Regions from separate parts of the Akkermansia sp. JRP_AM1 genome, predicted to be linked through region 3. Evidence: riboswitches for the same ligand, from Rfam matches in the RefSeq annotation. Region 3 holds a riboswitch; each other region holds the start of a gene.
What was found. Region 3 has a riboswitch for cobalamin ahead of PVA48_RS00365 (TonB-dependent receptor plug domain-containing protein). Riboswitches for the same ligand answer to the same signal wherever they lie in the genome.
Positions count from the first base shown of each region.

Region 1: it holds a riboswitch for cobalamin, as region 3 does, so the genes downstream of both, PVA48_RS05315 (ribonucleoside triphosphate reductase) here and PVA48_RS00365 (TonB-dependent receptor plug domain-containing protein) in region 3, are expected to answer to the same signal.
Region 2: it holds a riboswitch for cobalamin, as region 3 does, so the genes downstream of both, PVA48_RS12070 (sirohydrochlorin cobaltochelatase) here and PVA48_RS00365 (TonB-dependent receptor plug domain-containing protein) in region 3, are expected to answer to the same signal.

Region 1 is NZ_CP118234.1:1,126,040-1,136,402, forward strand. It holds gene PVA48_RS05300 (hypothetical protein) at 1-71, shown strand, start outside; gene PVA48_RS05305 (phosphoethanolamine transferase) at 426-2,150, shown strand; partial or broken gene PVA48_RS05310 (glycoside hydrolase family 88 protein) at 2,205-4,621, opposite strand; cobalamin riboswitch at 4,668-4,841, shown strand; partial or broken gene PVA48_RS05315 (ribonucleoside triphosphate reductase) at 4,994-7,089, shown strand; gene nrdD (anaerobic ribonucleoside-triphosphate reductase) at 7,139-7,333, shown strand; gene PVA48_RS05325 (anaerobic ribonucleoside-triphosphate reductase activating protein) at 7,360-7,818, shown strand; gene PVA48_RS05330 (hypothetical protein) at 7,869-8,075, shown strand; gene PVA48_RS05335 (aspartate:alanine exchanger family transporter) at 8,087-9,700, shown strand; gene PVA48_RS05340 (alpha-galactosidase) at 9,831-10,363, opposite strand, start outside.
Region 2 is NZ_CP118234.1:2,509,611-2,519,973, reverse strand. It holds gene PVA48_RS12080 (TlpA disulfide reductase family protein) at 1-687, shown strand, start outside; gene PVA48_RS12075 (TfoX/Sxy family protein) at 693-1,088, opposite strand; cobalamin riboswitch at 1,357-1,583, shown strand; partial or broken gene PVA48_RS12070 (sirohydrochlorin cobaltochelatase) at 1,596-2,198, shown strand; gene PVA48_RS12065 (sirohydrochlorin cobaltochelatase) at 2,297-2,560, shown strand; gene cobI (precorrin-2 C(20)-methyltransferase) at 2,562-3,269, shown strand; gene PVA48_RS12055 (hypothetical protein) at 3,266-4,504, shown strand; gene PVA48_RS12050 (precorrin-8X methylmutase) at 4,511-5,173, shown strand; gene cbiD (cobalt-precorrin-5B (C(1))-methyltransferase CbiD) at 5,207-6,172, shown strand; gene PVA48_RS12040 (SAM-dependent methyltransferase) at 6,312-7,010, shown strand; gene cbiT (precorrin-6Y C5,15-methyltransferase (decarboxylating) subunit CbiT) at 6,917-7,528, shown strand; gene cobM (precorrin-4 C(11)-methyltransferase) at 7,525-9,012, shown strand; gene PVA48_RS12025 (cobalamin biosynthesis protein) at 9,000-9,971, shown strand; gene PVA48_RS12020 (hypothetical protein) at 9,968-10,141, shown strand; gene PVA48_RS12015 (cobyrinate a,c-diamide synthase) at 10,185-10,363, shown strand, end outside.
Region 3 is NZ_CP118234.1:81,757-92,119, forward strand. It holds gene PVA48_RS00355 (hypothetical protein) at 1-272, opposite strand, end outside; gene PVA48_RS00360 (ABC transporter substrate-binding protein) at 260-1,765, opposite strand; gene PVA48_RS00365 (TonB-dependent receptor plug domain-containing protein) at 1,912-3,840, opposite strand; cobalamin riboswitch at 3,952-4,091, opposite strand; gene PVA48_RS00370 (cobyric acid synthase) at 4,434-7,010, shown strand; gene cbiB (adenosylcobinamide-phosphate synthase CbiB) at 7,014-7,997, shown strand; gene cobT (nicotinate-nucleotide--dimethylbenzimidazole phosphoribosyltransferase) at 8,131-9,042, shown strand; partial or broken gene cobS (adenosylcobinamide-GDP ribazoletransferase) at 9,062-9,801, shown strand; gene cbiR (cobamide remodeling phosphodiesterase CbiR) at 9,798-10,363, shown strand, end outside.

The DNA of each region.
Region 1 (10,363 bases), 1.0 Mb from region 3:
AAGCCGCTGCGACCCAGGGCAATGACACGGCCCCCACGACACAAATACAGGCGGCTCCTTTCACAGCTTGAGGACATTGCAGCACAACGGGCTGATTTTCCATAAGCTTCCCTATACCCTCCCAAAACCGGGCCTGTCAACTACAACCGGAAAGTCCCCTCTTTCCGTCAACCCCGCATGCCGGACGGGCTGCCCCCACAACCAATTGCCCCCACGACCAATTGCCTGCGCCGCCATCCGCACCAAGCCCCAAGCGCAAAAAATGGCGGATGCTATCGGCACCGCCGTTTCAACGGCGGTTCCCTTTTCCTGCCTGGGCCCTTCCATGAAAAGGCGTTCCGCCACATTCTGCTTGAGCATCACCGTGAAACCCTTACAATGGCTCACCCCTTCAAGCAGGAAGAATACTTTATCCTTTCTTTGCGATGACCCCTCCCCATGCATCCACCCGTTCCGCAGAACGGTACGCAGGCCGGCCAGGCGCTCTTTCCGCCGTCTTCCAGGCTCTTCGCGCCGCGTTCTTTCCGCGCCGCATGCGCTGCCTGTGGGCAGCCGGACTCGCGGCGGCTCTGGTGGTCAATCCTTATGTGCTCAATGACGGCCAGAGCGTGCTGATGAGCTGCATGGGCATCGCCTGTTCCGCCTCCCTGCTCTGCGGCACCATCCTTCTCTGCCTGAAATACCGCTTTACCGCCTACGTCGTCCTTCCGGCCATCATCCTGTTCAACGCGGGCCTGTACATGATGCAGATGCGGTACGGGCTGACGCTGAACCTCTCCGTCCTTTCCAGCATGGCGGAGACCAACTTCCGGGAAGCCTGCGCCTTCTGCACCGCCGCCTCCGCCACCGGGGCCCTGCTGCTGGCGGCCTTCATTTACCTGGCCATTTACTGGAGCCGCCGTTCCCTGCGCCAGAAGGCCACGTGGGGCGCGCTGGCGTGCATCTGGAGCCTGTACGGAATCTTTCTGCTGCTGGGCATTCCGGCCACCTCCTACAGCTCGGAACCCCTTTACCTTTACTACACCTCTGACAAGGCCAAGGGCTGGCCCCTCGTGGACTTCGTGATGGCGTACAAGCTGGCGGACGAATACGTCACCCAGGACGCAAGCCGTTTCAATGAACTCCGGAACCTGCCGTCCTGCGCGGAACCCCTCTCCGGATGCGACGCTCCGGACGACCTGGCCGTGGTCTTCCACATGGGCGAGAGCGTGCGCGCGGACCACCTTTCCCTCAACGGCTACCACCAGAACACGATGCCCCTGCTTTCCCGGGAACCCAACGTCGTTTCCTTCCCCCACGCCACCTCCTTCGGCATCGTGACCAGGATTTCCGCCATCGGCATGTTTACGGATGCGGAACTGTCCCGCCGCCGCCCCGCCCATTCCTCCTTCATTGACCTGTTCAACAAGCACGGTTTCCGCACCGTCCGGATCATGGACCTGTGCGGAGACTCCATCCATGACTATTCCCTGGGCATCCTGACCCGGAACTGCCGGGAACGGAAGCAGACGCCGCCCATGCACGAAACGCCCGGAATGATGCAGGAACGCACCTCCCTGGTCATGGAGGAATCCCTGAAACGGCACGGCCGGGAAAAACAGCTTTACGTCATTTACAACAACGGCAGCCACATGGCGTTCAGCTACCCCGCACAGGCGGAACGCTTTACCCCGGCGTCCTGCAACATGGACGACCCCAAGGCCCGTCTGGAAGAAACCGTCAATGCGTATGACAATTCCATCGTGGACCTGGACGCCTCCGTCCACCGCATGATTGCACTGTTGAAGGACAGGCCGGCCATTTATTTTTACTGCTCCGACCATGGCGTGGCGCTGGGCGAGGAAGGAAAAATGTTCCAGGGGCATGTTCTGCCGCCTGTTTACCGTCCCGCCATGTTCGTGTGGTATTCGGACGCCTTCGCCTCACGCTACCCGGACATGGTGCGCGCGCTGAAGGCCAACCGCCTGAAAGCCGTCTCCCACGACCACATTTTCCACACCCTCCTTTCCCTGGCCTCCATCCGGTCGGAAGTCGTCCGGAACGGCCTGAATCTGGCCTCTCCGGACGCCCGGGAAACCCCGGCCCCCCTCCAGCCGGAAGTGCTGGCGGAATGGCTGGCCGCTCCCGCACCGCCGCAGCCGCTTCCGTAAAAAAGATGGAAGCTGCCGTCATCCTCTGCGGGGAACGGCAGGATAGGACGAACTCTACCGTACCCGGACTCGCAGGGGATGCCTGACGCACTCCCGGACGCGGCGTGCCTCCGCCTCCCAGGCGGCAGAGGATTTGAACGGAGAAGCCTTGTCCCAAACCGCCCCCATGTACCACTCAAAGGGCTTTCCGTTCGCCGCCTCCCTGATCCAGTAGGTACAGCCTTCCGAGTCCACTGCCCCGCCTTCCGGACCCCAGGGAACTATCACGGCGGTTCCCAGGCATCCGTCATTCTTCCGGGGCCTGCTCCATGCCGTCATCAAGCCGCCGTCCTCCCGGTCCTTCGTGACCGTTTCATAATCATTCCTGCCCTTTCCGGTATCCATTCCCACGCCGGCCTTCACCGTTTCCGCCCCCCGGATGGTCAAGGTGCTGCGGACTTTGGAAAAACGGCTTCCTGCGTCCAGAGCCACCCTCCGCGTCTCCGCCACGCGTACGCCGCCGCCAATGTCCCACGGCGCATAAACCACCTCAAAAGCGGTCTGGACCGGACCGTTGTACAATGCCCGCGCGCTGGCCCAGTTTCCGGATGCATGCGGTTTCCCATCCCTGAACACGGCAATGCCGCCGCAGCCCCGTCCCGGCCCTACGTTGTACATGTCCAGTCCCCTGCCATGATCCCGGTGGTAATCCCCCCGCTTGTAAATTCATTGATGACGGGAGCACCCGCGCGCTTGCTCCATACATCCGTTCCGCTGGAAACCAGGCCCTCCCCCTCAGGGGCCGGCCTGGCAACGGCCGGACCGTAAATCCGGTGCGCCGTAAGATCGTTCTCCCACGCGAAATCATCCAGGCGTTCCGGGACCAGGCGGCTGAAACAGACGTCCGCGGAAGGAGCCGCCTTCAGGGAGGAATCGTTCAGAATCCAGAAATCACGGGCCGTTCCGGGCCGGAAATTGCTCTGGAACAAAAGAGTATCCGTCCTTCCGTCTCCATCCGTATCCGCCAGTTGGTGCGGGATGACGCGCCCGTGGCGGACGTCAAACACGCGAAGGGCGGCGGCATTCCCGGAAGTTCCGGACGTCCAGGGCACCGACACGGTTTCAGCAGGACGGAACTTGGCCAGTGGGTTCGTGACGGTTACAGTCTTTCTCTGCGGATGGTCCCGGCCAATGACGTATTTGCGCAGTTCGGTGCCGGCCATCAGGTAGGCGCCCGCGCCGTATGCTTCCGTATCCTCCCCGGAATAATGGCCCGGCTTGTCGGCAATGGGCTGCACCCAGCCCAGCGCGCCTTCCGCGTTGACGGAATCACAGGCGGCCTTCCACGCCCTGCGGATGACGGGAAGATATTCATCCGCATCCAGATACCCCTGGTTCACCCCCCACAGCATCCCGTACATGATAAAGAGGGTGCCGCTCATCTCCTTCAAGGGGGGCTCTTCCGGGTCCAGCAGGCTGGCGTGCCAGGAACCGTCGGGCGACTGGCATTTTTTCAGGGATGCCGCCATACGCTTGAGCAGATCCTCATAAAAGGGGCGGGAAGGCCAGTCCGCGGGCATGTCCTGAAGAATAAGCGGCAGTCCGGCAATCACCCAGCCGTTGCCCCGGCTCCAGAACATCTTTTTCCCATTAGCCGCCGGAATGGTGAAGTAACGGGAATCACGGAAAAACAGCCCTTCCTTCCGGTCAAAAAGATAGTCGCAGGTGAGCTTGTATTCCCTGTCCATGAATTCCAGATACCGGCGGTCTCCGGTATAGGCCGCCAGCTTCACGAACACGGGAGGGGACATGAACAGGGCGTCCGACCAGCTCCAGCGGTCCTGGCAGCCGGGAGTCCCGAACTGGAGGGAAGCGGAGGAGGGCCGGTTCATCACCCCGTCCAGCACGGCGCGTATTTTCTCCGCCGCAGCGGTATTTCCGTCTTCCATCGCCATCTCCATCCAGGCGTGGCCCACGGCGTGATCGTCCGCATGGTAATGCCGTTTCAGGGTTCTCCATTCCTGTTCCCCTCCTGTTTTCCTCAGCAGCGGCAATCCCGGCCCTTCCGGGACGGCCAGGCCATACTGCACCAGGCCGGAATAAAAGGCGCCGTAGGTCCAGTGCAGCGGCGAGCGTTTTCTGGGATGCTCCGCCTGCCATTTCGCCACCAGGCGGAGATTATCCCGGATGGTCTTTTCATTCCAGTCCGCGGGAGCGCCGGAAGCGGGGCTCCCCGCAGAAAGCGCGGGAAGAACCAGCAGCAGGAAGGATTTACGCCATCCGTTTTTTGAAAAGGAAAAGAAATTCATTTGACTGGTACGGAAAAAGCCGCGCTGAAATTTCTCCGTGAGGAATGAATCTTCCCTTTTCGGCCTGTCCCGTTTTCCCCGGTCCCCGGAAAGGGGAGGCAAGGGCACATATGGTGCCATGACGGAAGGGAATGCCGCGTTATCAACCATTCCCTGCAGCATATATACAACATATTGTATCATTATAAATATTTAATACATTATTTATACATTTTCCTTGCGGGGGCTCTCTTTCTGTGGTTCATTGCGTTTCAGCGCAGGTAACGGAAGACGGTGAAAATCCGTCGCGGACGCGCCGCTGTAACCGGTAGACGATGGACCGGACACTGACTGCCAGCAGTCGGGAAGTCCCCATCACATGTCGCACCGGAAGCCAGAAGACGACCTGATGCCCCCGTATCCCATCCCGCGGACAGGATGAACATACGCACAGGTCCTCATCGTGCCCCTTGTTAAAAATGCACGCATGCGGCGGCCCCTGCCTATGATTTTTCCAGGCTTTTGCCCAGGCTCGCGGATGAGCGGTCATCATCCCTTCCAAGCGAGACACCCACCATGGCAACAAGCATCATCAAGCGTTCCGGAAAAAAGGAACAATACCAGGGCTACAAAATTGAGGAAGCCGTCAAGAACGCGTTCCACAGCTCCGGCACCGCCTACAACCGTTCCATTTACGAAGAAGTGGAAGCCAAGCTGAGCCATCAGGACTGCGCGCATGTGGAAGAAATCCAGGACATGATAGAACGCGCCCTGTTCCGCTGCGGATACTTTGACACGGCCAAGACCTTCATCACCTACCGCTTCCTGCACAAAATGCAGCGCGAACAGCTCGGGGGCCTCTATTCCGGCAACACGTACGTGGACTGCAAGCAGACGGTGGAGGAATACATCGGCCAGAGCGACTGGCGCATCGCCGCCAACTCCAACACCACGTATTCCAACGCCGGCCTCATCAATAACACGGCGGGAAAGGTGATTGCCAACTACTGGCTGGACCAGGTTTATTCCGCACGGGAGGGGGCCGCCCACCGGGAAGGGGACTACCACATTCATGACCTGGACTGCCTGACCGGGTACTGCGCCGGGTGGAGCCTCCGCAACCTGCTCAACGAAGGATTCAACGGCGTGCGCAGCCGCGTGAACAGCAGGCCGCCGCGCCACTTCCGGGAAGCACTGGGCCAGATGGCCAACTTTCTGGGCATTCTGCAAAGCGAATGGGCCGGAGCCCAGGCCTTCAGCTCCTTTGACACCTTCCTGGCGCCTTACGCCTTCAAGGACCAGGCGGATTTCACGCGCATCAAGAAGGACATCCGCAGCTTCGTCTACAACCTGAACGTGCCCTCCCGCTGGGGGCAGTCCCCCTTCACCAACGTCACGATCGACTGGACCGTGCCGCGGGACCTGCGGGACCAGGCCCCCTTCAGCGGCGGGGAGCACCTCTTTGAAGGGGTGGAGGACCCGGGCCTGCTCTCCCTGGCGCGGGAACGCGGCGTGAACAAGCTGACAGAGCTGACCTACAAGCATTTCCAGAAGGAAATGAACCTGATCAACAAGGCCTTTTACGAGGTGCTCACGGAAGGGGACAGCACCGGGCAGCCCTTCACCTTCCCCATCCCCACCGTCAACATCACGGAAGACTTTGACTGGGAAGGGGAAAACGTGCCGCTCCTGTTTGAAAACGCCGCCAAGATCGGCTCCTCCTACTTCCAGAACTTCATCGGCAGCCAGTACACCGTGAATGAAAACGGGGAACGCGTGCCGGACGAACGGGCCTACAAGCCGGACGCCGTGCGCTCCATGTGCTGCCGCCTCCAGCTGGACCTGCGGGAGCTGCTCAAGCGCGGCGGCGGCCTCTTCGGCTCCGCGGAAATGACCGGCTCCATCGGCGTGGTGACCATCAACCTGGCCCGGCTGGGCTACCTGTTCAAGCAGAACCGGGAAGCACTGTTCGCCCGGCTGGGGGAACTGCTGGACCTGGCCAAATCCTGCCTGGAAAAGAAAAGAACCTTCGTCCAGGAAATGTACGACCGCGGCCTGTACCCCTACACCAGGCGCTACCTGCCCACCTTCCGCAACCACTTCTCCACCATCGGGGTCAACGGCATGAACGAACTGCTGCGCAACTTCTCCAACGACTCGATGGACATCACCTCCGAGGAAGGCAGGACCTTTGCGGAGGAAATCCTGGAATTCATCCGCCTGCGCATGCAGGAGTACCAGGAGGAAACCGGCAACCTGTACAACCTGGAAGCCACCCCTGCGGAAGGCACCACCCACCGCTTTGCCCGGGAGGACCAGAAGCGCTATCCGGACATCCTCCAGGCCGGGCCCGTGGGGCAGCGTTACTACACGAACAGCTCCCAGCTCCCCGTGGACCACACGAGCGACCTGTTCCGTGCGCTCCAGCTCCAGGACGAACTCCAGTGCTGCTACACGGGGGAACCGTCTTCCACATGTACATGAATGAAGCCATCAGCTCCCCGGAAGCCTGCCGGGACATCGTCCGCAAGGTGCTGACCCGCTTCCGCATGCCGTACCTGACCGTCACCCCGCTCTTCTCCGTCTGCGACAAGCACGGCTACCTGCGCGGGGAGCACCAGTACTGCCCCTTCTGTGATGAAGAGCTGCTCCACATCCACAGGCATGAATAACCCTTTTCAACCAGCCGCCTCGTTTCAAAACCCAGCCATCAATACGACAATGACCAAACAGGAAATATTAAGCAAATACGCACAGGACCGTACCCGCTGCACCGTTTACACGCGCGTCATGGGCTATCACCGCCCTGTGGAAACCTTTAACGCCGGCAAACAGGGCGAATTCCACGACCGCGTCCACTTCGTGGAACCGGACCGTCCCTGCTCCTGCTCCGCCCAAACGGAACAGCCGCGGTAATTTTCCCAATAACATATGCGAAGTCAATGGGAACGGGCCGGGGCATAGCGGACATCACGCCGCTCACCTTGCTGGATTTTCCAAACAAGGTGGCCTGCATCTTCTGGCTGAGAGGCTGTAACTTGTTTTGTCAGTACTGTTACAACGTCTCCCTGGTCAGAGGAACGGGCTCTCCTGCCGGAGACCGGACGGACTACCTTGATTTCCTCAGAGATCGGGTGGGATTTCTGGACGGGGTAGTCCTGTCCGGCGGCGAGTGCACGCTGTGTCCCGACCTTATCCCCATCTGCCGCGAGATACGGCAGCTAGGCTTCGCGATTAAAATAGACACCAACGGCACGAGGCCCGGCGTGGTGAAAGCGCTGGTGGAAGAGGGGCTTTGCGACTACATCGCCCTGGACTACAAGGCGCCCCCGAACAATACGGCGCCGTCACCGGCAGGCCCGACCTTTTCCCCTCCTTTTCCGCAACTCTGGACTACCTGATCGCCTCCCAAACCGCCTTTGAAGTCAGAACCACCGTCCATCCCGATTTATTGACGGAAGATCACGTCAACAACATCATACGCGACTTGACAAAGCGCGGGTATGGGGGCAACTACTTCGTGCAAAATTTCTACCTGACCAAACAAACACTCAACTCTCTCCCCGCGCCGAGCCGGTTGTTTGACCGGACCAGGCTGGAGCCGGCCTCCATCCCCGTCCACTTCCGCAACTTCGAGTTCGCTCCGGGCAAAGTCTGACCCAGCCGACCATGTTCGACATCCTGCTCAACCACAACACCCTGGTTCTCTTCGGAATCATCTTCTTTGGCATCGCCCTCGGCAGCATTAAAATATACGGCCTGAACCTCGGCCTCTCCGGCGTTCTCTTCGTAGCGCTGGCCGCCGGCCACTACCGCCTGGCCATCCCCAACGGCGTGGGCCAGCTGGGCCTGGCGCTCTTTGTGTACTGCGTGGGCCTGAGCGCGGGCAACCGCTTCTTCTCCGCCATCGCCAAGCAGGGAAGCAAGCTCGCGGTCATGTCCGCCGTGATTGTAGGCGTTTCAGCCCTCTTCACCTGCCTCTTCGGCATCTGGTTCAATGTTCCCGCGGGGATTTCCTCCGGCATCTTCGCCGGCGCGTGCACCAGCACCCCGGCCCTGGCGGCAGCCACGGAAAGCCTGCCGGGAGCCTCCGGAAGCGGCGTCAGCATCGGCTACGGCATTGCCTACCCGTTCGGCGTGGTGGGCGTGGTCCTCTTCGTCCAGCTTCTCCCGCGCCTGCTGCACTTTGACCTGAACAAGGAGGCCAAGGCCATGCACTCCAAGCAGGAGGCCAGCATCATCTCACGCTTGGTCCGCGTCACGCAGCCCAACCTGATCGGCCAGAACATTGCGGACTGCAAGCTGCTGGACGGCCTGCACTGCATGGTCACCCGCGTGGTGCGCAACGACAGGCTGATGCCGCTGACGCCGGAAGACACGTTCCGGGAGGGAACGGAAGTCCTCATCGTGGGCAACAGCGACACCATGCCGCATGACGTCGCTTTCCTGGGGGAAGTATGCGACAACCCCTACCCCATGGACTCCCAGAAGGAGCGCCGCAAGCTGATCCTGACCAACAAGAACTACGCCGGGCGCAAACTCCGCGATCTGAAAACCCTGCGAACGGACGGCGTGATCATCTCCCGCATCTCCCGCCTGGGCTTCACCTTCGTCCCCACGGGGGACACCACGCTGGAGCGCAATGACGTGCTGACCGTGGTGGGTTCTCCGGAAAACCTCACCAAGTACGGGGACAAAATCGGCCACCGCAGCCAGGACATGAACCAGACGGACCTTCTTTCCCTCGGGTTCGGCCTCTCGCTCGGTATCATTCTGGGGCTGGTCAACTTCAGTCTGGGTAACGGCCTGGGCATCTCCCTAGGGATTGCCGGCGGCCCGCTGATTGTGGCCCTGCTGCTCGGCCACTTCGGGCGCCTGGGCCCCATCGTGGGTTACATCCCGCGCCCCACCCGACTTCTTTTGCAGGACCTGGGCCTGGTCTTCTTCCTGGCTGACGCCGGCATCAAGGGCGGCGCGGACCTGGTCACCACCGTAGCCACGCACGGCGCGGCCGTGTTCATCATGGGCGTCATCGTCACCTGCTCCGGCATGTTCGCCGGTTACTTCGTGGGCATGAAGGTCTTCAAGATGAACATCCTGGAATGCCTGGGCGGCATCTGCGGTGGCATGACCTCCACCCCGGCCCTGGGCGCCATCGCCAGCAAGACGGACTCCCAGGCTCCCGTGGTCAGCTACGCCACCGCCTACCCCGTGGCCCTCATCCTGATGACTATCATCGCGAAAGTCATCATCCAGACCATCGGCGGCGTGGTGGGCGTTTAGCCCAAGGCGCAAACTTCACCACCCGGAAAGACCGCGTCTCCGGCGGTTCTCTCCGGGCGCCATGCTTCACGGAAAAAGGAATATCGATTGCGGATCAGCGCCGTTTACCTCCTTGCCACCAGCCGGAAGTTTAAGACCCCGTTTCCGTCACTTCCATGCAGACGGACTGGAAGGCATTTTTCCAGTTGATGCGGATTCCGAAGTCCATCAGAAAATCACCACCAAGCACCCGTTCATGGACGTTGGCCAGGGGGCCGTTTTCATCCAGGTTGATCTCCCTGACCAGGTATCTGGCGGCAGGATTCAAGCCTTTCAGGCGCAGGGGCGGCGGGGAATCCGCCAGCCATTTGTCCATTAGCCAGGCGAAGACGACGGCCCTTTTTTCATGCACGTACATCAGGGAGGCCACCCGGCTTTCATACGGGGAAGATAGTCGGTACAGGTCCCCGAACTGGACCACGGGGCGGATGCGCTTATATTCCGCCAGCGCCCGTTTGGAAAATTCCACTTCCTCCTTCGTCATGTCACAGGGCTGAAGCTCGAATCCCAGACGGCCCGACATGGCGACGTCAAAACGGAATTTGAGCGGCGTGACGCGCTTCGTCTGATGGTTGGGGGAGGCCGTCACATGGGCGGCCATGGTAATGGCCGGGAACAAATGGC
Region 2 (10,363 bases), 810 kb from region 3:
GAAAAGAAGATTACCTTCCCCGTCTATCAGGGGCTGGATATTCCGGCGGCCTCCTGCCCGGGCGGCCTGCCGCATGCGGTGCTGATCGGGGCCAACGGAAAGGTGGTGGCCAAGGGGCATCCCACCCAGCTTTACGACCTGGTGAAAAAGGAGGTGATGAAGGTGGAACGCGGCCTTCCCATCCTGGAAGGCGTGGAGCTGGACAAGTACAAATCCCTGGCCAAGACGGTCGTTTCCAACGGCAGCAACATCGAGTCCAAGATCACGCCCCTGCGGAAGAAAACGGACGACGAGGAGGCCCAGGCCGTCTGCGCCGCTTTTGACGAATGGCTGGGAGACGCCAAGGACATGGTGCAGGCCCAGATCCAGTCCAACCCGCTGGAAGCGGTGACGGCCATCACGCGCCTCAAGACGGCGGTCCCCTCCGTCAAGGAGTTCGACGAACCGCTGGCGACTCTGAAGGCGAACAAGGACCTGCCGAAGCTGGCCGACCTCAACAAGAAGATTTCCGCCCTGGAACAGCGCAAGGCGAAAGGGAGAAAGGTTTCTGAATCCGACCTCAAATCCCTGACGCAGGCCGTGGACAAATTCGCGGAGTCCGATAATGAAGCCACGCAGACCGTTGCGGGCAATCTGAAAAAGAGCCTTTCTTCCCTGGCTGTGCCAGAGGCTCCGGAAGATAAATAAGCCTTTCAGCCGAACGGCATTTCATCCGGAACAAACAGGCGTTTACGGACGCCTGTTTCTTTTTCTCCGGAAGCTTTTTTCTTCTTCCCGGATAAGACATCCGGAGCGGAGAGAACGGAACAGGTTGCCCGGACAAAGGAGGAGAGAGCCCGGTCATCATCCAGTTCCGTCATCAGGAAATGCGGCCTGGCGCCGGGATAGGGACTGCCCTGCTCCTGCTGCGGAAGCAGCTTCAGGCCCGGCTCCGTGATTTTGACAAATAATTGGTTGTCACATACCAGGCCGAAATATTTCCGGTCACAGTACAGGCCGTATTCCCCAAACATTTTTTTGAAGGAAATGTCCCCGGCATGCCGGAGCTGGAAACAGATATATTCTACAACATCCGGGGAAGAAGCCATGCTCCATGTTCTCATACCTGCCCCGCCTTCTGCAAGCAGCAAACTCCGGCCTGCGGCCTACCGGATTGGAAAGCCCCGGCACGGTACGGAATGGGGCGCTTCCTCCCTCTCTTTTCCGCCGGGATTTCTGCACCCCGGAATGCCCCGTCTTCCACCGCTTCCGCATCCGGAACCTGCATTTTTTCCAAGAGCAGGCGCAGGAACGGCCAAAAGGCGGTTTTTACCCGTCCACGCACATTTTTTCCCAGTCTCCGGAAATTCGGCGGCGTTCTAATAAACATTGACAGTGACGGCTAAAAACGCCATTAAACACGCCGAAGCAACGGGGAATTCCGTGAGAACCGGAAACAGTCGCGCTGCGGTATCGGGTTACAAACCCTCAAGGAACGCTTTTCCGCCAGCGTTCCGGTCAGCCAGTCCTCCCATTCCGGAGGGTGAAGGCGAGGGGGAGGTTGGAGACCCGGAGTCCGAATATCCTTGCTCCGGTTCACCATACCTTATCAACGCATGATTGAAGCATCCTCTTACGTACCGGGGGCATTCCTGCCCCTTTCCTCCGTTTTTCTTGCAGGACTCACCCTGTTTTCCCTGCCTGTGCTTTCCGCCGCCCCATGCAGGGCGGAAGCGTCCCCCGCCCCGGCGGAACAGGCGGCGCCGTCACGGCAGGAAGGGCTTCTTCTCGTGGCCTTCGGGACCAGCCACCAGGACGCTACCGTCTCCTACAAGGAGCTGGAGAAGGACATGCTGGCCCATTATGCCCCGGACCGCCTGAAGTGGAGCTATACTTCAAGCATTATCCGCAGGAAGCTTGCCGGACGCGGAACCCCCGTTCCCTCCGTGGAGGAAAATCTGGAACAGATGGCCCGCAAAGGCATACGCACATTGCGCGTCCAGTCCCTTCACATCGCCCCCGGCGAGGAGTTTTCCCGGATGGAGAGGCAGATTGTCAGTTTCCTGGCGCGCCATCCGGACAGCTTTGACCACGTGTTCATCGGCCGCCCCCTGCTGGAAAGCGAACGGGACAGGAACGAGGCCATCACGGCCCTTCTGGAGCATTTCCCCGCGGAACGGAAGAAGGATGAAGCCATCCTGCTCATGGGGCACGGCCAGCAGGAAGGACGCTGCGACATGGTGCTTTCCGACTTCGCCCGCGAGCTGAACGACCGCGACAGCCTGGCGTTTTTCGCCACCGTGGAAGGAACGCGGGGGTGGCCCCCATTCTGGAACAGCTTAAAAAGTCCGGCGCCAAGACCGTCTGGCTGGCCCCCTTCATGCTGGTGGCCGGAGACCACGCCAAGAACGACCTGGGCGGGGATGAGGAGGATTCCTGGGCTTCCATGCTCAGGAAGGAGGGCTTCACCGTCAAGACCCACCTGCGTGGGCTGGGGGAAAACCCGGGCATCCGCGCCGTTTTCTCCCGCCATGCCCGGACCACGGAGGACGACCTCATGACCCCCAAACAAGCGCATTGACATGGCCAGCCCTGGAAAGTTCTACGGGGTGGGCATCGGCCCCGGAAATCCGGAATACCTCACGCTCAAGGCCGTCAACGTCTTCCGCTCCGTGGACGTGGTGTTTACGGTGACCGGACCCAACAGCGATTTCAGCATTTCCGAAGCGGTGGTGCGTTCCGTGGGCGGCGTGAAGGCGGAGTTCCGCAAGCTGGTTTTCAGCATGTCCCGCGACGCGAGAACCAGGCAGGAGCAGATTGAAAAGAATACGGCCATTATTGAGGGAGTTCTTTCCCGCGGCCTGGACTGCGCCTTTGCCACGCTGGGAGACGCCATGACCTACAGCACCTTCGGCTATATTCTGAGCCTCCTGCTCAGCCGGAATCCCGGCCTGCACGCGGAAGTGGTGCCGGGCGTCACCTCCTTCTGCACCCTGGCGGCCCGCAGCCGCCAAATACTGGTGGAAAACGGGGAACGGCTCCGGGTCATTCCCGCCTTCAAGCCGGAGATGGCGGATTCCCTGGAGTTCCCGCCCGGAACCACCACCGTTCTCATGAAGACCTACCGCAGCCGCGCGCGCCTGATGGAGCGCATCCGGCGGGAAAAGGACATCCGCGTCATTTACGGGGAAAGGCTCGGCATGCCCGACGAGTTTATTACGGACGACATCGACGTCATTGACGCAAGGCCGGAAGAATACCTTTCCCTGATGTTCGTCAAGAAGGCATGAACCGCACCAGGCACTCCCGCACCTATCCCTGGCGCCGGCCCCTCCGCTGGCTCTGGCTGGCGCTGGCCCTGGCAGCCTCCGGAGTCATGGTGGTCCACATGCCCGCCGGCATGGGCGCCGGGGGATCGGGAAAAGCCCGCACAGCCATGAAGCCTGCCGGGGAATCCACCCGGGAAACGCAGGCGGGAGGGGAAAAGACGGAAGCCGCCGCTTCCAGCCCTGCCCCGCCGCCCAAAAAGAGCCATCATTCCCGGAACACCCAGGTTCCGGAGACAGGCGCGGGAAAAATTCTGGCGCGCCTTCCCCAGATTGGCAGCCTGATCGGCCTGGTGGCCGTGGCGGCCTTCATCGGCGGCATTGCTGAAATCTTCCGCTGGCATCTTGCCCTGGGCAAGCTGTTCGGCGGACTGGCCCGCTGGGCCCACCTGCCGGAAATCATCAGCCTGTCCATCCCCACGGCGCTTTATTCCAATGCCGCCGCCAACGGCATGCTGGTGAGCAGCCACGCAAAAGGCAAAATTACTCATTCCAACCTGATTGCGGGCGGCATGGTGAACAGCTACCTTTCCTACGTCTCCCACTCCCTGCGGGTGGCGTATCCGGTCATCGGCGCGGTGGGGCTGCCCGCCATCTGCTACTTCGGGTGGCAGATGGGCTTCGGCTTCCTGTTCATAGCGGCCGTGCTGTTCCTCCACCGCAGGAAGAGCCCCGCCGCCGTGCCGGATTCCGGGAATGCCGGCGCCGTGGCCGCCGCGGAGCACGCCTCCCCGGAATGGCGCACATCCCTGCGCCAGACGTGCCTGCGGGTGCTGGCGCTTGTTTTCCGGATGCTCTGCCTGACGGTCCCCCTGATGATCGGCGTGGAATGGCTGATGAAAAACGGCCTGTTTTCCTGGTGGGAGGAACATGTGCCAGACTGGGTGAACCGCATTTTTCCCGCGGAGCTCATGAGCATCGTCGCCGCGCAGATGGGCGGCCTGGTCCAGGCCGCAGGGGTGGCCGCCAACCTCCGCAGCCACGGCATGGTCACCTCCTCCCAGATTCTGCTGGCCATGCTGGTAGCCAGCGCCATCGGCAACCCCATCCGCGCCCTGCGGCGCAACCTTCCCTCCGCCATGGGCATCTTCCCCACGCGGGATGCCCTGACCATCGTGGTGGTCATGCAGCTTTCCCGCATGATCGGGGCCATCCTTCTTATTGCCCTGACGGGACTTTTCATCCACTATACCCACTGACTTCTCATGACCTCTGAATTTAACATCCGCTGGGACATGCCCCCCGCCGCCATTGAGGCGGAAAGCTTTGCCGCCATTGAACGAGAGTTCCACGGCTGGGAAGAGCTGCCGCCTGCCGAATGGAAGGTCATGCGGCGGCTCATCCACACCACGGCGGACCTTTCCATCGGCGAGGGGCTGGCGTTCCGCCATGATCCCATTCCCTCCGCCCTGGAGGCGCTCCGCAGGCACTGCCCCATCTTTTGCGATTCCAACATGATCCGCGCCGGACTTTCCGTGGAACGGCTGAGGCGCGCCCATCCCGGCTACGCACGGGAGGACATCCACTGCCATATTTCCGATGCCGACATTGCGGAACAGGCCAAATCCACAGGCAGGACGCGCGCCATCTGCGCCGCGGAAAAAGCGCGCCCCATCCTGGACGGAGCCATCGTCCTCATCGGGAACGCTCCCCTTTCCCTGGCCCGCATCGCCCGGTACGCGCTGGAGGAAGGCATCAGGCCCGCCCTGATCGTAGGCATGCCGGTGGGCTTCGTCAACGTCGTGGAATCCAAGCTGCTGACCGGGACGTGCCCCGTCCCGCAGATTGTCCTGGACGGGCGGCGCGGCGGGAGCGCCCTGGCCGTGACCACCCTGCACGCCATTCTGGAAAACCTGCCCGCCTCCTAAGTTTTCCGCATTCCAAAAAGCCGTCCCCCATCCATGTCCGCCCCCCTCCGCCAGCCGCTCCGGAAAGGATTTTCCACAGGAGCCAATGCCGCCGCCGCCATCACGGCCGCATGGAAAACGCTGAACGGGGAAGAAATCAACGGACCGCTTCCCCTGCTTTTCCCGGACGGGGAGACGAGAACGCTTCCGCTGGCAGACTGCGCGCCGGGGTTCGCCCGCATCGTCAAGGACGGAGGGGACGACCCGGACTGCACCCATGGAGCCGTGCTGGAAGCGCGCGTAAGCGCAGCCGTGCCGGAGCAGGCCGCCCGGGAAGATTATCTCCTGCCCATTGGCCGGGCCCTCCTCATCCTGCGCTCCGGCGGAGGCATAGGCCTGTGCACGCTGCCGGGCCTGGACTGCGAGCAGCACAAATGGGCCATCAACCACGGACCGCGGCGCATGATTACGGACAATCTGGCACGCGCCGGCATGCGGGAAGGGTGCTGGCTGGCGGAAATTTCCGTGCGGGACGGGGAAAAGCTCGCCGGGAAAACGCTCAATCCCCTGCTTGGCGTGGTGGGGGGCATCTCCATTCTGGGCACCAGCGGCATCGTTCGCCCGTACAGCCATGAAGCCTACATCGCCACCATCCGCATCTGCGTGCGCTCTACCCGGCTTTCCGGCTTCAGGAAGGCCGTGTTCTGCACCGGGGGCCGCACCGCCGCGCTGGCGAAGACCCTCCTGCCGGAATACCCCTCCATTTCCTTCATCTGCATTGGGGATTTCATTGCGGAAAGCCTCCAGAGCGCAGGTGAACAGGGCATGACGGAAGCCGTAGTGGCCTGCATGCCGGGCAAGCTCTGCAAGTACGCCGCCGGATTTGCCAACACCCACGCCCACAAGGTGGCCCAGGACATGCCGCTCTTTCTCCGCACGGCGGAACGCCATGCGCCGCTTTCCGGGAAGCGCGCCGGGGCATCCTGGCCTGTTCTTCCGTCCGCCAGGCGCTCTCCCTGACGCCGGAAGAGGCCCACCTTTCCATTTACCGCGACCTCGCCGCGGAAGCGCAGCGCCAGTTCCAGCGCCACGTGCCCGGCCTTCCCGTCCGTTTCCTGATTTCCGGCTTTTCCGGCAACCTCCTTCTCGACATACCTCCATGCCACCCCTGACTGTTTTTTCCTGCGGCACAGGCCCGCTTCAACCGTCCCCGGCCCTGCTTGGCAAACTGGCAGAGGCACAGAGCATTTACGCCTCCTCCGCCCTGCTGGAAGCCTGTCCCCCTTCCGACGCCCGGCGCATCCCCATCGGCAAAAACGCGCGGGAACAGGCGCGGGAAGCCCTGGAAGAAGCACGGCACGGCAACAACGTAGTGGTGCTGGCCTCCGGAGACGCCCTGTTCCACGGCATGGGCGGCACGCTCCAATCCCTGGCTTGTGACGGAGACCGGCTGGAATTCATCCCCGCCCCCACGTCCTTCCAGGCCCTGTTCCACCGCCTGGGCATGGCGTGGGACCGCGCACGCTGCTTCAGCGCGCACAGCACGGAATATATTCCGTGGGGGAAATTCTGGCCCAGCCGCTCGCCGTCATCTACGGAGGCCATCCCTTCACCGCCTGCCGCCTGGCCGCGGCGGCCATGGAGTTCCATCCGTCAGCGGCGGGGCGTTCCGCCGTGGCGGCCCAATGCCTGGGAATGGCTGACGAGCGCATTCTGCAAGGAACCCTGGCGGAGCTGGCCAGGGAGGAATGCTCCCCTACTTCCATGCTCCTGCTGCTGCCGGACAACCGCCCCGGAGCCGCGCCCGTCCTGCCTCTGGGACTGCCCGCGGATTTTTATGAAAAGGAGAACAACCTGATTACGGCGGAGGAAGTGAGGGCGGTCATCCTGTCCAAGCTGCGCCTTCCGGCCTGGGGGGTGCTGTGGGACGTGGGAGCCGGGAGCGGCTCCATCGGCCTGGAAGCCGCCGCCCTGCGCCCCGGACTTTCCGTGTACGGGCTGGAACGGCAGGCTGGCCGCCTGGAACTGATGCGCCGGAATTGCCGGCGCCTGGGCTGCGTGAATTACACCTGCATGCAGGGAGAAGCGCCGGAGGCCCTGGACGCGTTGCCCAAGCCCGACCGCATTTTCACGGGAGGAGGGGGCGCCGGGCTGGAATCCATCATGCAGGCCTGTTTTGACGCCCTGAACCCCGGCGGCCTTCTGGTAGCCTCCGCCGTAACCACGGAAAGCGAGCACCTGCTTTACGGCTGGAACGCCGCCGCACGCACGGGGATGTTCTCCCTGGACATCGCCTCCGAATCTCCCATTGCCGGAACCTACCACCATCTGCGGCACGGCAACCGCATCACCCTTTTCACCTATTCCCGCGCATGAATACCGCCCGTTTTCCCATCCATTTCATAGGAGCCGGCCCCGGAGCCGAAGACCTGATTACCGAACGAGGCGCCGCCCTCCTGAAGGAGGCCGACGTAGTCGTGTATGCCGGGTCCCTGGTCAACCCGGCGCACCTCAAGCGCTGCCGCCCGGAGGCGGAACTTCATGACAGCGCCAGAATGAACCTGAAGGAACAGGTGGAAGTGATGGCCCGGGGCGTGCTGGAAGGGAAAAAAGTGGTGCGCCTCCACACGGGGGACCCCTCCATGTACGGAGCCGTCGCGGAGCAATTCGACCTGCTTGACAAGAAGGGCATTGAATCCATCGTGGTGCCGGGAGTCAGCAGCGTTTTTGCGGCGGCGGCGGCCCTGCGCACGGAACTGACCTATCCGGGACTCGCCCAGAGCCTGGTGCTGACGCGCACCCCGGGAAGAACGCCCATGCCCTCCGGGGAGGCCTGCGAGGCCTTTGCCAAGACGGGCGCCACGCTGGCGTTCTTCCTCAGCGCGGGCAAGCTGGACGAACTGGCCGCACGGCTGGTCTCCGCCGGGAAATCCCCCGATACGGCGGCGGCGGTGGTGTACCGCGCCACCTGGCCGGATGAAAAAATCATCCGCGGCACGCTGTCCACCATTGCGGCGGAAACGGCGCGGGCGGGCATCGGCAGGCAGGCCCTCATCCTGGTGGGTGACGCCATCGGCGCGCACGACTGCGGGCAGTCCCTGCTCTATCACGGCCAATTCAGCCACGGCTACCGGAATGAGAAGGAAGACGAACGGTTCGACGGAAGCTGCGCGTTTTACGCTTTCACGGAAAAAGGAGTCCGCAAGGCGCAGGAGATTTCCCAGTCCCTGGGGAAAACCGTTATCCATTCCGTAGGCAGGGCCGGGGAAACGGAAGGTGTCAAGCGGGTTCCCCCGGAGGACTTCGACCCGTTGCTTGCCCGGCAGTGGAACCTGTTTGACGCGCACGTTTTCATCGGGGCCACGGGAATTGCCGTCAGGAAAACGGCTCCCCTGCTCCGGGACAAGGCCACGGACCCGGCGGTAGTTTGCTGTTCGGAGTCCGGCTCCCACCTCATTCCCCTGCTTTCCGGCCACCTGGGCGGCGGCAACCGCCTGGCGCGCAGGCTGGCCCGCATCAGCGGCGGGGAGGCCGTCATCACCACCGCCACGGACACGCGGGGAATCACCGCCTTTGACGAAGCGGCAGCCAGGGAAAAGGCCTGCGTTCTCAACCCGGACGCCATCAAAACCCTGAATGCGGCCCTGCTTGCCGGAGACACCGTATCTTTTCACGGTCCGCAGGAAATCCACGAACGGTACTGGCGGGACTGTCCCCAGGTCATTCCGGCGCGGGCGGATGGAGCGGAAGCCGCGGAAAAACCGTACGTTCCCGCCGTCTATTGGGATGAAGAGCCCCCGGAATCTGCGGGGGAGCTGCCGCCCTGCTTATTCAGTCATCCTCCTTCGTGCTTGGAATAGGCTGCAAAAAAGGAACGGAACCCGGGCTGCTGCAGCAATACGCGGAAGGCTTTCTTGCCCGGCAGGGAATCTCCCGGTCCCGTATCAAAGCCCTTGCCTCCTGCACGCTCAAGGAGCAGGAACCGGCCATCCTGGCCCTGGCCGCAACATGGAATGTGCCTTTCCATGTCTTTGAGCCAGCCGAGCTGGACGCGGTGGAAATTCCCACGCCGTCAGACGCCGTCTTTGAAAAAACGGGGACTCATTCCGTTTCCGAGGCTTCCGCCATTCTGGCCTCCGGGGGTAAAATCAGCACTCCTAAAACCGTTTGCGGCGGGAACGTCACGCTGGCCCTGGCAACGTGCCCTCACGGCAGCCGGAACAAGGCCCGTCAAGGAGCCGGAAATGTCATCGTCATCGGGCTGGGGTCCGGGTCTCCGGGCCAGCTTACGCCGGAAGCGGCGGCAGCCATGGAGCAATGCACCTGCATAGCCGGCTACACCAAATACCTGGATTTCATCCGGGAACGCATCCACGGAAAAAAGATGATCCAGACCGGGATGATGGGGGAAGTGCCGCGGTGCACGGCCGCGCTGGAAGCGGCTCTGAACGGGGAAAATGTCTGCATGGTCTGCTCCGGTGACCCGGGCATCCTGGCCATGGCCGGGCTGCTCTACGAAATGAGGAAGGAAAACGAACGCTTTTCCCCGGTCCGCATTGAAGTGCTCCCGGGAATTACGGCGGCCAGCATTTCCGCCTCCGCGCTGGGGGCGCCCCTCCAGAACGGCTTCTGCCTGCTCAGCCTGTCCGACCTGCTGGTCCCTGCGGAGGAAATCCGTGCCAACCTGGAGCAAAGCGCCGGAACGGCGCTGCCCGTGGTCCTTTACAACCCCGCCGGACGCAAACGCCGCCATCTGCTGGAGGAGGCCCTGCGCATCTTCCGGAACCAACGCGGGGGAAAACCCTCTGCGCCTACGTGAAGCACGCGGGGCGCCCGGCCCAACGGAAATGGGTGGGGACGCTGGACGAATTCCCGCTGGAGGACGTGGACATGTCCACGCTGGTGCTTCTGGGAGGCCCCCGGACCATCAGGGACGGAGACGTCCTTTTTGAACGGAGAGGCTACGCCGACAAGTACGGAATATCCTGACCTGATCCGGAAAGACAGCATCCGCAGAATTTGCCTGTTTCCCATGAATAAGCCTTTTCACGCCTTCTGCATCGCCTCCACCCAGTCCGGGGGAGGCAAAACCACGGTATCCCTCGCCCTGATGGCGGCGCTCTCCGCCCGGGGATTACGCGTGCAGGCCTTCAAGTGCGGCCCGGACTACATTGACCCCTCCTTCCACCGGCAGGCGACGGGATTGCCTTC
Region 3 (10,363 bases):
GCAAAGATATTGTTCGTGTTGCCCACGGGGTTGCCGCGGGCATCGTACGCCAGCTCGGAAGCAAAGGTTTCATAAAGCCGGGGGAACGGCGTCTGGAGCGGCCACGCCCACAGGGCGGCCTGGTACCGTTTTTCAAATACCTTCCGGGAACAGACATTATAGGTCAGGGGGTCCAGGCGCAGGTCCACCCCGCATTTCAGGGCCTCCTGCCGTAGGATGGAACAAACATTGGTCATCAGGGTGGAGGAGTCCGCGAAGGTCAGTTCCACCACCAGCCGTTCCCCCGTTCATTCTTCAGCACGCCGTCCTCCCCCATTTCCCGGTAGCCGGCGCGGGCAAAATGTTCCATGGCTTTTTTCTTGCTGTATTCCGGCGCTTTCAGCGGAAGCGTCAGATCGCCGTACCCCTCCATGTAGGAGCCCAGCCTTCTCATATTCCCGCGGAACAGGGTATCAATCACCATGCCCATGTTCACGGAATGCGCCAGCCCCCTGCGAATGCCGGGGTTTTTCAGAAGCTTGTCCGCACAGTTCAGGTACAGGCCGTACGGGGGGCAGGCATAACCGGCTTCCAGGCTGTACTTGTCTATGTAGCCCCGGTGCACTTCCGGCAGTTCCAGCCTGTTTTCCCACACTTCCGGCTTGCGGACGTTCATCATGTCCAGCTCCCCGCGGCGGAACATTTCAACCGCCTTGTTTTCCAGGTTTACAAATACATGCTCCACCTGGTCCGCATTGCAGGAATAGCGGTAGTATTTCCTGTCCTTCGCCCACCAGTCCTTCACGCGGGCCAGGGTGATGCGCTCGCCTATCCGTATTTTACCGGGAACCACCACGTAGCCCCCCGTATTCGGCGGAACCTTCCACTGGTAGCGTTCCAGAAACAGGGAGTTGAAATCATGGTAAAAACCGGGATGGGCCGGATGGAAATCCACGCAGGCCATGTAAGGCAGCAGCGGCCCGGGTGACGGAAGCGTCAGGGCAATGACGGAATCCCCGTATACCGTAATCTGGTCATACGTGGAACGGAACAGGGTGGTCCAGAAGGGGTCCCGGGCAAAGCCGGACGTGCGGAGGCAGATATTCAGCAGGAAGTCCTGCGCCCTTACGGGGCGGCCGTCCGAGTACGTCGCTTCCGGGTCCAAATGGTAAAAAACGGTTTTCCCGTCCGCGGAGACGGCCCAGCGGTCCGCTAGCCCCGGAATGGGCCGGAAGGTTTCCGGATGCAACCCCACCAGGGGAAGCCACACGTTGTCAATGGCGGAGTAGTTGAAAAAGGTCTCGCTTCCCGGTCCGAACGCCCGCAGGGTTCCGGGAAACGGCGTATTGATCCACAGCCGGACCAGCCCCCCTTTCACGGCCCGGGGGTCACCCACTTCCGGTTCCTCCATTCCGGTCTGCCATTCCAATCCAGCAGGAACCTCCTCCAGGGGAAGCTGGCGGATATGGTCTTTCAGCTCCAGCCTTCTGCCGATGCGTTCCACGGAACGCTCCTGCTCGGCCAGACGCCGCCCATCCCCATCGCCACGGGAGACGGACAGCAGGCTTTTCTTCCGCTCGCCGCCTGCCAGTTCCCGGAGCAGTTCCCGCTCCACAGATCTGTTCCACCGTTCCACGAAGCCGTCAAACACGGCAGGCATGCCCCTGCCGTCCGTCCGTCCGGAGGCCTCATGCCAAACGTCCGCTTCCCGCTGGGCGAAGTAAAGGACTCCTCCCAGAAAGACGGCGAGGACCAACGCCCCCAGAATGTACAGCCAGCGAAACACAGCTTAGATTACCGCCGCATGTTAACCGATTCCGGAACCACCGGAAAACAAAAAGCCCATCTTCCGCCCGTGGCTGTTCCCTTCGCCTGAAACAGCCCGCAAGACGGAAGATGGGGGTGCAATCAACAATTAGTCCTGAAAAGCAATTAGAATTCGACCGTCACGCCGCCGAAGACTCCCAGCCCCCGGGCCTGGCGCGGTCCGAAGTTATAGTCATTCGTGATGATGAAATTCTGGTCAAACAGGTTTTCCACACGCACATGAAACGCCACATTGTCCGTCACCTGGTACCTGGCGAACAAACGCGCCGTAAAGAAGTTGTCCAGACGGGCATAGTTGTAGTCCGTACGGCCCATGGCGGATGTTACGCCGAAGCCGACCGTCAGTTTTTCAACCGGAGAGGTATAAACCTCCGCGTTGATGGTGTGGCGGGCAGTATTGGCCATCTGGATGGTTTCATATTTGCCGATGGAGTCGCGCTTGGGCATCGTGAAGGTGTAGTTGGCATAATAGCCGCTGTTCCACGCATCCTTGAACTGCCCCTTGAACGCTACTTCCACGCCATAGGAAGTGGCGTGGGAGAAGTTGTCGTAAGTCGTGTAGGAGTTGGGCCACGTGCCTACGCTCCTGGTGCCGATTTCATCGTTGATGCGGGTCCAGAATCCCGTCACGGAAGCGTAATGGTTGTCCGCCAGGCGCTGTTCCACGCCCAGGTCTCCGCCCAGGGATTTGGACACATCCAGGTCCGGATTGCCCACGTAGCCGTAATTGGCGGCGTACTGTTCAAAGTAGGTGGGGGCGCGGAATCCGGAACCCACGGAACCGAAAATACGGGTGGGGGAATCCTTGCCCGTCACCTTCCAGGAATTGGAATAACGCCACGTGAAGTGGTTGTTCCAGACGGAATCATGCTCCAGGCGCAGGGCCACGCTGGCGTCAAAGTTGTCCGTGGGCGCCCACATCTGCTCCGCAAAGAAGGCAAGCGTGCTCTGCCATTCATCCTTGGCCACGTAATTGTTTTCGCTCATGTAGTCGGAGCGGTCCCAGGCCATGCCGGCGACCGTCTTCCATTCCTTGTTCCACGTAAGTGCATTGCGCCATTCCGTCTGGAAGCGGCGGTTGCACATCACGTTGGGCTGGAAATCGAAGCCCGGCGTATGCGTGGAATAGTCCATGTTGTAATGCCCGATCATGAAGCTGGTGGACCACAGCTTGGTAATTTCCGCATCCACGCGCCCCGTCACCAGGTTGCTGCGGTTCTTGTCTTCCGTGTTGTACAGGTGGGGGTCCGTCACGGCGGGCCACTGGTCGTAATCCACATACGGCGTGGGGTATTCAAAGTAGGAATCCAGGCGGCGGTAGGTAAAGCCCACCTTCACCTTGTCATTGACGTCATAGCCCAGGCGCACGGCTTCCTGCCACTGGCGGAAGTCGTTCATGCCTTTCCGGTTGTCATAAATGGCCGGATAAATGGTGGGATCGTTTTCCGTGGATTCAAACCCCACGCCCACAAAGTAGGAAAGCTTCTTGATCTTGCCTGAGGAAGTCGCGTAGCTGTTGAAGGAATGGAAAGAACCGGCTTCCGCAAAAATCCTGGTCACGGGATCGCCTTCCCCTTCCGGGGTGTCCATGGCGACAACGCCGCCAATGGCGCCGGAACCGAAGACGGCGCCCTGGGCGCCCTTCACCACTTCCACATTGTCCACCGTAAAGAGATTGGTGATCCCCAGCAGCTTGTTGCCGGACATGTTGACATCACTGATGCGCATGCCGTCAACCATGGTCAGGGTGTAGGTTTCCTTGTTCATCCCGCGGATGACGGTGTTGCTCACGGAACCGCGCTGCCAGGTGCCGCCGCCGTCCAGCGTGAAGACGCCGGGAGTCTGGGAAAGGGCTCCTGTCAGGGTTTCAATGCCCGCTTTCTGGAATTCTTCCGGATTGATGATGGAAACGGATACCCCGGACCGGTTGTACGGCACGCCCGTAAAGTGGGACGCCATGGTCAATTCCGGCATGACCTGCATGGTTTCCGAACTGGCGGAGGGCTTGGAGTCTTCTTTTAGCAGACTCGGCAAGAGAGGACTGGCCTGCGAATGCGGCAAGGCCAACGGCAATAGCGCCCATCTGAAGGGCTTTCTTCGTATAAAGCATGGTTGTGGTGCCTTACGTTCGGTAACTCGCCGAACAGTTGGACAACCCCACAGGCTGGTCTTCTGGCTTGCGAGACAGGCTCGCTTACAGTGGCGGTACCGCTCCGGATTCACACCGGTATTCCCCAATCTATTTCCTGCCCGGCTACGGGCGTCCCTGAGGTCTGTAACCCTTCCCATGAGGGTTCATGAGACGGATGAAATACCAAAGAGACCGGTATGACAAGCCAAAAAAATTTTCTTTGAACATTCCGCCGCTTTATGGACGCTTCCTCTTTTCAGCCGCCGCGCGCCATCCCGTTTTTCCAACCGGAGTTCTCCATTTTTGTCTTGTCACCCCCGGCGCGTACAGGACATGATGCGCCCATGACACGCCTTTCACCCTCCTTCCCGCAGCGGGGAAGGATTTCCGTTTTCAGAGGAGTTCCCAACTTCCGGAAAAACCGTTTCTTCAAGGCGTTTCCTTCCTTTTTCCGGAACAGGCGCCATCCTGGAACGCCGGTCTTAATTACTACGGCATGAACAGTTTTTCACACGGAGGGGATTTAAAATCCCTGGCGGCGGACGCCGGACGGCCCGAACGGGAGATTCTGGATTTCAGCGTCAACCTGAGGCCGGAGGGAATGCCGGAGTTCATTGCCTCCGCGCTGTGGAAGGCCATGGATGCAGCCGTTCCCTACCCCTCCCCGGACATGGCGGAGCTGCGGGAACTGGCGGCGGTTCATTACGGGCTGCCTTCCGGTTGCTTCACCTTCGGCAACGGAGCCAACGAACTGATTCACGCCCTCCCGCGCGCGCTGGAACTGAAACGGGCCGTCATTCCGGAACCCGCTTTTTCCGAATACAGGCTGGCCTGCCTGCGCCACGGCACGGACGTTCTTTCCATCCGGACGGAGGAACGGGATTCCTTCATTCCGTCTTCCCTCCTGCCGGCGGAACAGGCCGCAGACGGAAGCGCCGTTTTCCTGGCTAATCCCTGCAATCCATCCGGCGGGCTGCTGGACGTTCCGGCCCTGCGGCAGGCCGTGCGGAACCGCCCCGGAGTCGTCTGGATTATTGACGAATCCTTCATTGACTACGCGGACGGAACGGAATCGCTTCTCCGTGACGCGGCCCTTCTGCCCAACCTGGTTGTCCTGCGTTCCCTGACCAAATTTTACGGCATCGCCGGCGTCCGGTGCGGCTTTTCCGTCTGCGCCGCTCCACTGGCGGAACGGCTGAGGCAGTCCCTGCCCGCGTGGAACGTGAACGCCTTTGCAGCGACTGCGGCGCGGGCCGTGCTGGAACAGCCGCCTTCATGGGCGGACGGGGAACGCGCCCTGAACCGGGAACGCCGGGAAGACCTGTTCCGCAGGCTTTCTGCCCTGCCGGGCGCCGCCGTGCTGCCGTCCGGGGCCAACTTCCTGCTCTTCCGTCTGGCGGGGGCGCCTTCCGGCCTGGCCGCCCGGCTCCTGAAAAACCACGGCATCGCGCTGCGCGACTGCTCCAATTATCCGGGGCTGGAAAACGGCGGCTGGTTCCGTGCAGGCGTCCGCACGCCGGAAGAACACGCCCTGCTGGCAGAGGCCCTGCGGGCCGAGCTGAAGGGAGGCGGCCCCGCCATTCTCCGCAAACTGCCCAAACCGGCCCTGATGATTCAGGGCACCTGCTCCGATGCTGGAAAAAGCGTGCTCACGGCGGCCCTGTGCCGCATTTTTCTTCAGGACGGCCACCGGGTGGCCCCGTTCAAGGCGCAGAACATGGCCCTCAACTCCGGCGTAACCGCGCTGGGGGAGGAAATGGGCCGCGCCCAGATGGTGCAGGCCCAGGCCTGCCGCATCGACCCGGATGCCAGGATGAATCCCATCCTGCTCAAGCCCCATTCCAACACCGGCTCCCAGGTGATCGTGATGGGGCGTGCCGTAGGCCACATGGAGGCGCGGGAATATTTTACGGCCAAAAGGCGCTTCTGGCCGGACGTGCGCCGGGCGTACGATTCCCTGGCGGACGAGTATGACGTCCTCTGCCTGGAAGGGGCCGGAAGCCCCGGAGAAATCAACCTGAAATCCGCAGACGTGGTGAACATGAACATGGCCCGCTATGCGCGCGCCAAAGTTCTGCTCACCGGGGACATTGACCGGGGCGGCGTGTACGCCTCCTTCCTGGGGACGTGGATGACGTTCGCCCCCTGGGAAAAAGAGCTGCTGGCGGGCTTTGTGGTCAACAAGTTCCGCGGAGACCCGGAGCTGCTGGCCCCGGCGCACAGCTACATGCTGGACCGTACGGGCAGGCCCGTGCTGGGCGTCATCCCGATGATACGGAACATCAGCATTCCGGAAGAGGACCGGGCCGCTCTGCCCTTTGAACAGGACGAGCAAGCCAGGCACGCGGACTGCCTGGACGTGGCCGTAGTGATGCCCGCCCACGTCTCCAACTTCACGGACTTCGCCCCGCTGGCGGCGGAGCCGGACGTTCGCCTCCGCCAGGTGCGGACACGGGAGGAATGGGGGAACCCGGACCTGGTCATCCTGCCCGGCACCAAGAGCGTGGCGGCGGACCTGGCCGGACTGCGCGCCGCAGGGCTGGAAGAACCCATCCGCCGGCACGCTGAACAGGGAAAGTGGATGCTGGGCGTCTGCGGCGGCCTGCAAATGCTGGGAACGGACATTCTGGACCCGCTGCACATGGAATCCGCGGAGGAACGGACGCCGGGGCTTGGCCTGCTGGAGCTTTCCACCACTTTCGCCGCCGCCAAAACCCTGCTCAACGTGCGCCGGGCAAGCACGCCGCTGGCCCCTCCCGCGGCGGGCTATGAAATCCACCACGGCGTCACCCGCCATGAGGGAGCGAGCGTCCCCATCATGTTCCGGGAAGACGGCTCCCCCTGCGGCTACGGCAAAGGCCGAATCTGGGCCACGTACCTGCACGGCATGCTGGACGGCGACGAGTTCCGCCGCGCGTTCATCAACATGGTCAGAGTGGATTCCGGTTTGTCCCCCAATCCATCCCTGCACGCCTCCTATGACCTGGACGGCGCGCTGGACCGCCTGGCGGACGTAGTCCGGGAGCATCTGGACCTCAAGGCCATCTACCGTATTCTTCAACTGAAACGCTGACCCATGCTTCCGTGCCCGTTCATCCTGCCTGCGGCCCTTCTGCTGGATATTCTGGCGGGGGATCCGCCCAACAGGTTCCATCCCGTCTGCCTGATCGGCTGGTGCGCGCGCCGCGCGGAAACCCTGGCACGGCGGCTGTGGGGAGGGACTTTTACGGCGGGAACGGCGGCGGCTTTAGGAACCTGCGCCGCCGCATGGCTTGCCTGCGCGGTATTCTGCCTTCCCTTTTCCGTCTTCCCCTCCCCGTGGATTCCCTGGATTCCGGCCGTTCTGGTCATTTACATCTGCATGGCCCCGCGCGGCCTGGCGGAACATGCGCTGCGGGTGGCGAACGCCCTGCGCAGCGGGAAGGACGGCGAGGCGCGGCACGCCGTTTCCATGATCGTAGGGAGGGACACGGAACGGCTGGACCGTCACGGCATGGCCAGGGCGGCTATTGAAAGCGTGGCGGAAAATCTGACGGACGGCGTCTTTTCCACCTTGTTCTGGGCTACAGCAGGCTGTTTGGCAGGAGGTCCTTTCGGCGCGGCCTTCGCCGCGCTGACGCACCGCGTTTTCAATATTCTGGATGCCATGTGGGGGAAAAAGAACGACCGGTACAGACGCTTCGGCACCTTTGCCGCCCGCACGGACGATGCGCTCAACTTTATCCCCGCGCGCCTCATCCTGCCGTGCATTTCCCTGGCGGCCCTCTTCGTGAAGGGAACCTCCGCCCGGAGGGCGCTCACTACGGGCTGGGCCTTCCGCCGCGCCCATGCCAGCCCAAACTCCGCCTGGAGCGAGGCGGCCTTCGCGGGCGCGCTGGGCCTCCGCATCGGCGGTCCGGTCTCCTACAAGGGGATTCCTGCGGACTATCCGTGGATAGGAACCGGGCGCACGGAAGCCGCCGTCAGTGACCTGGCCCTGGCCATACGCCTCATGTGGATGACCGCCGCCGCGGGCACGCTGGTCTTCTCCCTCATCCTTTTCTTCATTCCCCGCTTCTGACCATCATGAACAAACTGCATATTCCCCCGCTGGACGAACAGGCCGCCAAAACCGCCCTGGAACATCAGAAAATACTGGCCAAGCCCCCCTCGCGCTGGGGAAGCTGGAACCCGTAGCCATCCAGATTGCCGCCATGACCGGCAATCCCGCGCCGCGCCTGAAGGACAAAGCCGTGGTCCTCTTCGCCGCGGACCACCACATTGCCGACCACGGCCTCAGCCTGACGTCCACGGACGTCACTTACATCCAGACCCGCAATTTCCTTCAAGGCGGCGGCACCATCAACGCCTTCACGCGCAACGCGGGAGCCCGCCTCTCCGTGGTGGACGTGGGCGTGAATTACGACTTCGGCGACCTGCCGGGGCTGGTGAAAAGAAAAGTTATGCACGGAGCCAACGATTTCAGCAGGGGCCCGGCCATGACAAGGGAACAGGCGCTGGAATGCCTGCAAGTGGGAATCGACATGGCCCGGGAGGAAAAAGCCAGGGGGCTGGACATCGTGGCAGCCGGAGAAATGGGCATCGGCAATACCACGCCCTCTTCCGCCATCGTGGCCGTGCTCACGGGAACCCCGGTGGAAACCGTGACGGGGCGCGGCTCCGGCGTCAAGGGGGAAGTCATCCGTAAAAAAATAGAGCTCATCGAACAGGGAATCGCCCTGAACAACCCCGACCCTTCCGACGCCATCGACGTGCTGGCGAAGGTAGGAGGACCGGAAATAGGGGCCATGGCCGGACTGATGCTGGGCGCGGCCTCCCTGCGCGTCCCCATCGTCATTGACGGCTTCATTGCCGGGGCGGCGGCAGCCATCGCCCAGGGCATACGCCCGGAAGCGGCTCAGTACTTCATCGGTTCCCACAACTCCGCGGAACCGGGGCACAAGCTCATCATGGACCACATCGGCGTCACCATGTACATGGACCTGGGCCTCTGCCTGGGGGAAGGCACGGGGGCGGCCCTGTTCTTTCCTCTGCTGGACGCCGCCACGCGCGTGCTGTCTGAAATGAAAACCCTGCCGGAACTGGACATCACCGTTCCGCGCTAACTCCTCCTTTCCCTGCGCCATGGCCGTCATTACCACCATCCGCTCCGCCTTCGGCTTCCTGACCCGGCTGCCCGTAGGCCCGTGGCCGCTGCAAAACGACCTGAACGGCATCTCCGCATGGCTCCCGCTGGTCGGTCTCGTCGTGGGAGGGCTGGCAGGCGGCCTGACCTGGGCGGCCACCCTGCTCTTCCCCTCGCTGGTCTGCGGCGTCATCGGCTGCGCCTGCTGGGTAGCCATCACGGGCGGCCTGCATCTGGACGGAGTGGCGGACTGCGGGGACGGACTGCCCGTGGAAGTGCCGAGGGAACGCAGGCTGGAAATCATGAAAGACTCCCGCCTGGGCACCTTCGGCGGCACGGCCCTGTTCTTTAACCTGGCCTTCAAGGGCGCCGCGCTGGCGGCGCTGGCGGCCTGCGGTTCATGGGAGCTGCTGCTCACGGCGTGCGCGCTGGCCGGGCTGCTGGCCCGCAGCCAGATCTTCATCGCCATGCGCTTTCCGGGCGCGCGCCCCGGCGGCATGGGGAAGCCTTCAAGCAAGGGACGCGCCCCGTCCACGACCTGATAGCCGCCGCCGTCACCCTGGCTGCCTGCGCGCTGGCAGGATGGCACGGGCTGTACGCCCTGCTCACGGCCCTGGCCGGTTCCACGGCCCTGCTCCTGTATGCCCGCCGCCGCCTGGGAGGCGTCACCGGGGACGTGTTCGGCTGCACCGTGGAATGCACGGAATGGCTCGTCCTGCTCACCTTCTGCACCTTATGAAAACTCCGCACAAATGCCGCGTTCCGGGCCTCAACATCGGCTGCACCTCCTTCATCATCCCGGACTACTACGTCCCCGCCATCAGGGAATGCGTCCATTACGCGGATGACATCGCCCTGCTCCTGCTGGAAGCCGGAGAGCACGGGGAGGGACTCATTACCCCGGCGGAAATCCGGGAGCTGGCCGGAATCGCCGCGGACGCCGGGGTCAAGTGGAACGTCCACCTGCCCACGGACGGCGGCTTCGCCACGGAGGAATCAGGGCGCCGCTACACGGAAAACATCATCCGCGCCATTGACCTGACCCGGGAACTGGAGCCCCACACGTGGGTCATGCACGTGGTTACGGACCACATTCCCGGCCCGGACATGCGCCCCCATCTTACGGAGCGTGAAACGGAACGCATCCTCCGCAGCCTGGAGCAAATCACGCCCCATCTGCCCGCTCCGGAATGCCTGGCCCTGGAAAACCTGGAACGCCACCCGACCGACTACCTGGACAAGCTGGTCTCCGCCACGCCCCATTCCCGCTGCTTTGACATAGGCCATGTCTGGAAGGAAGG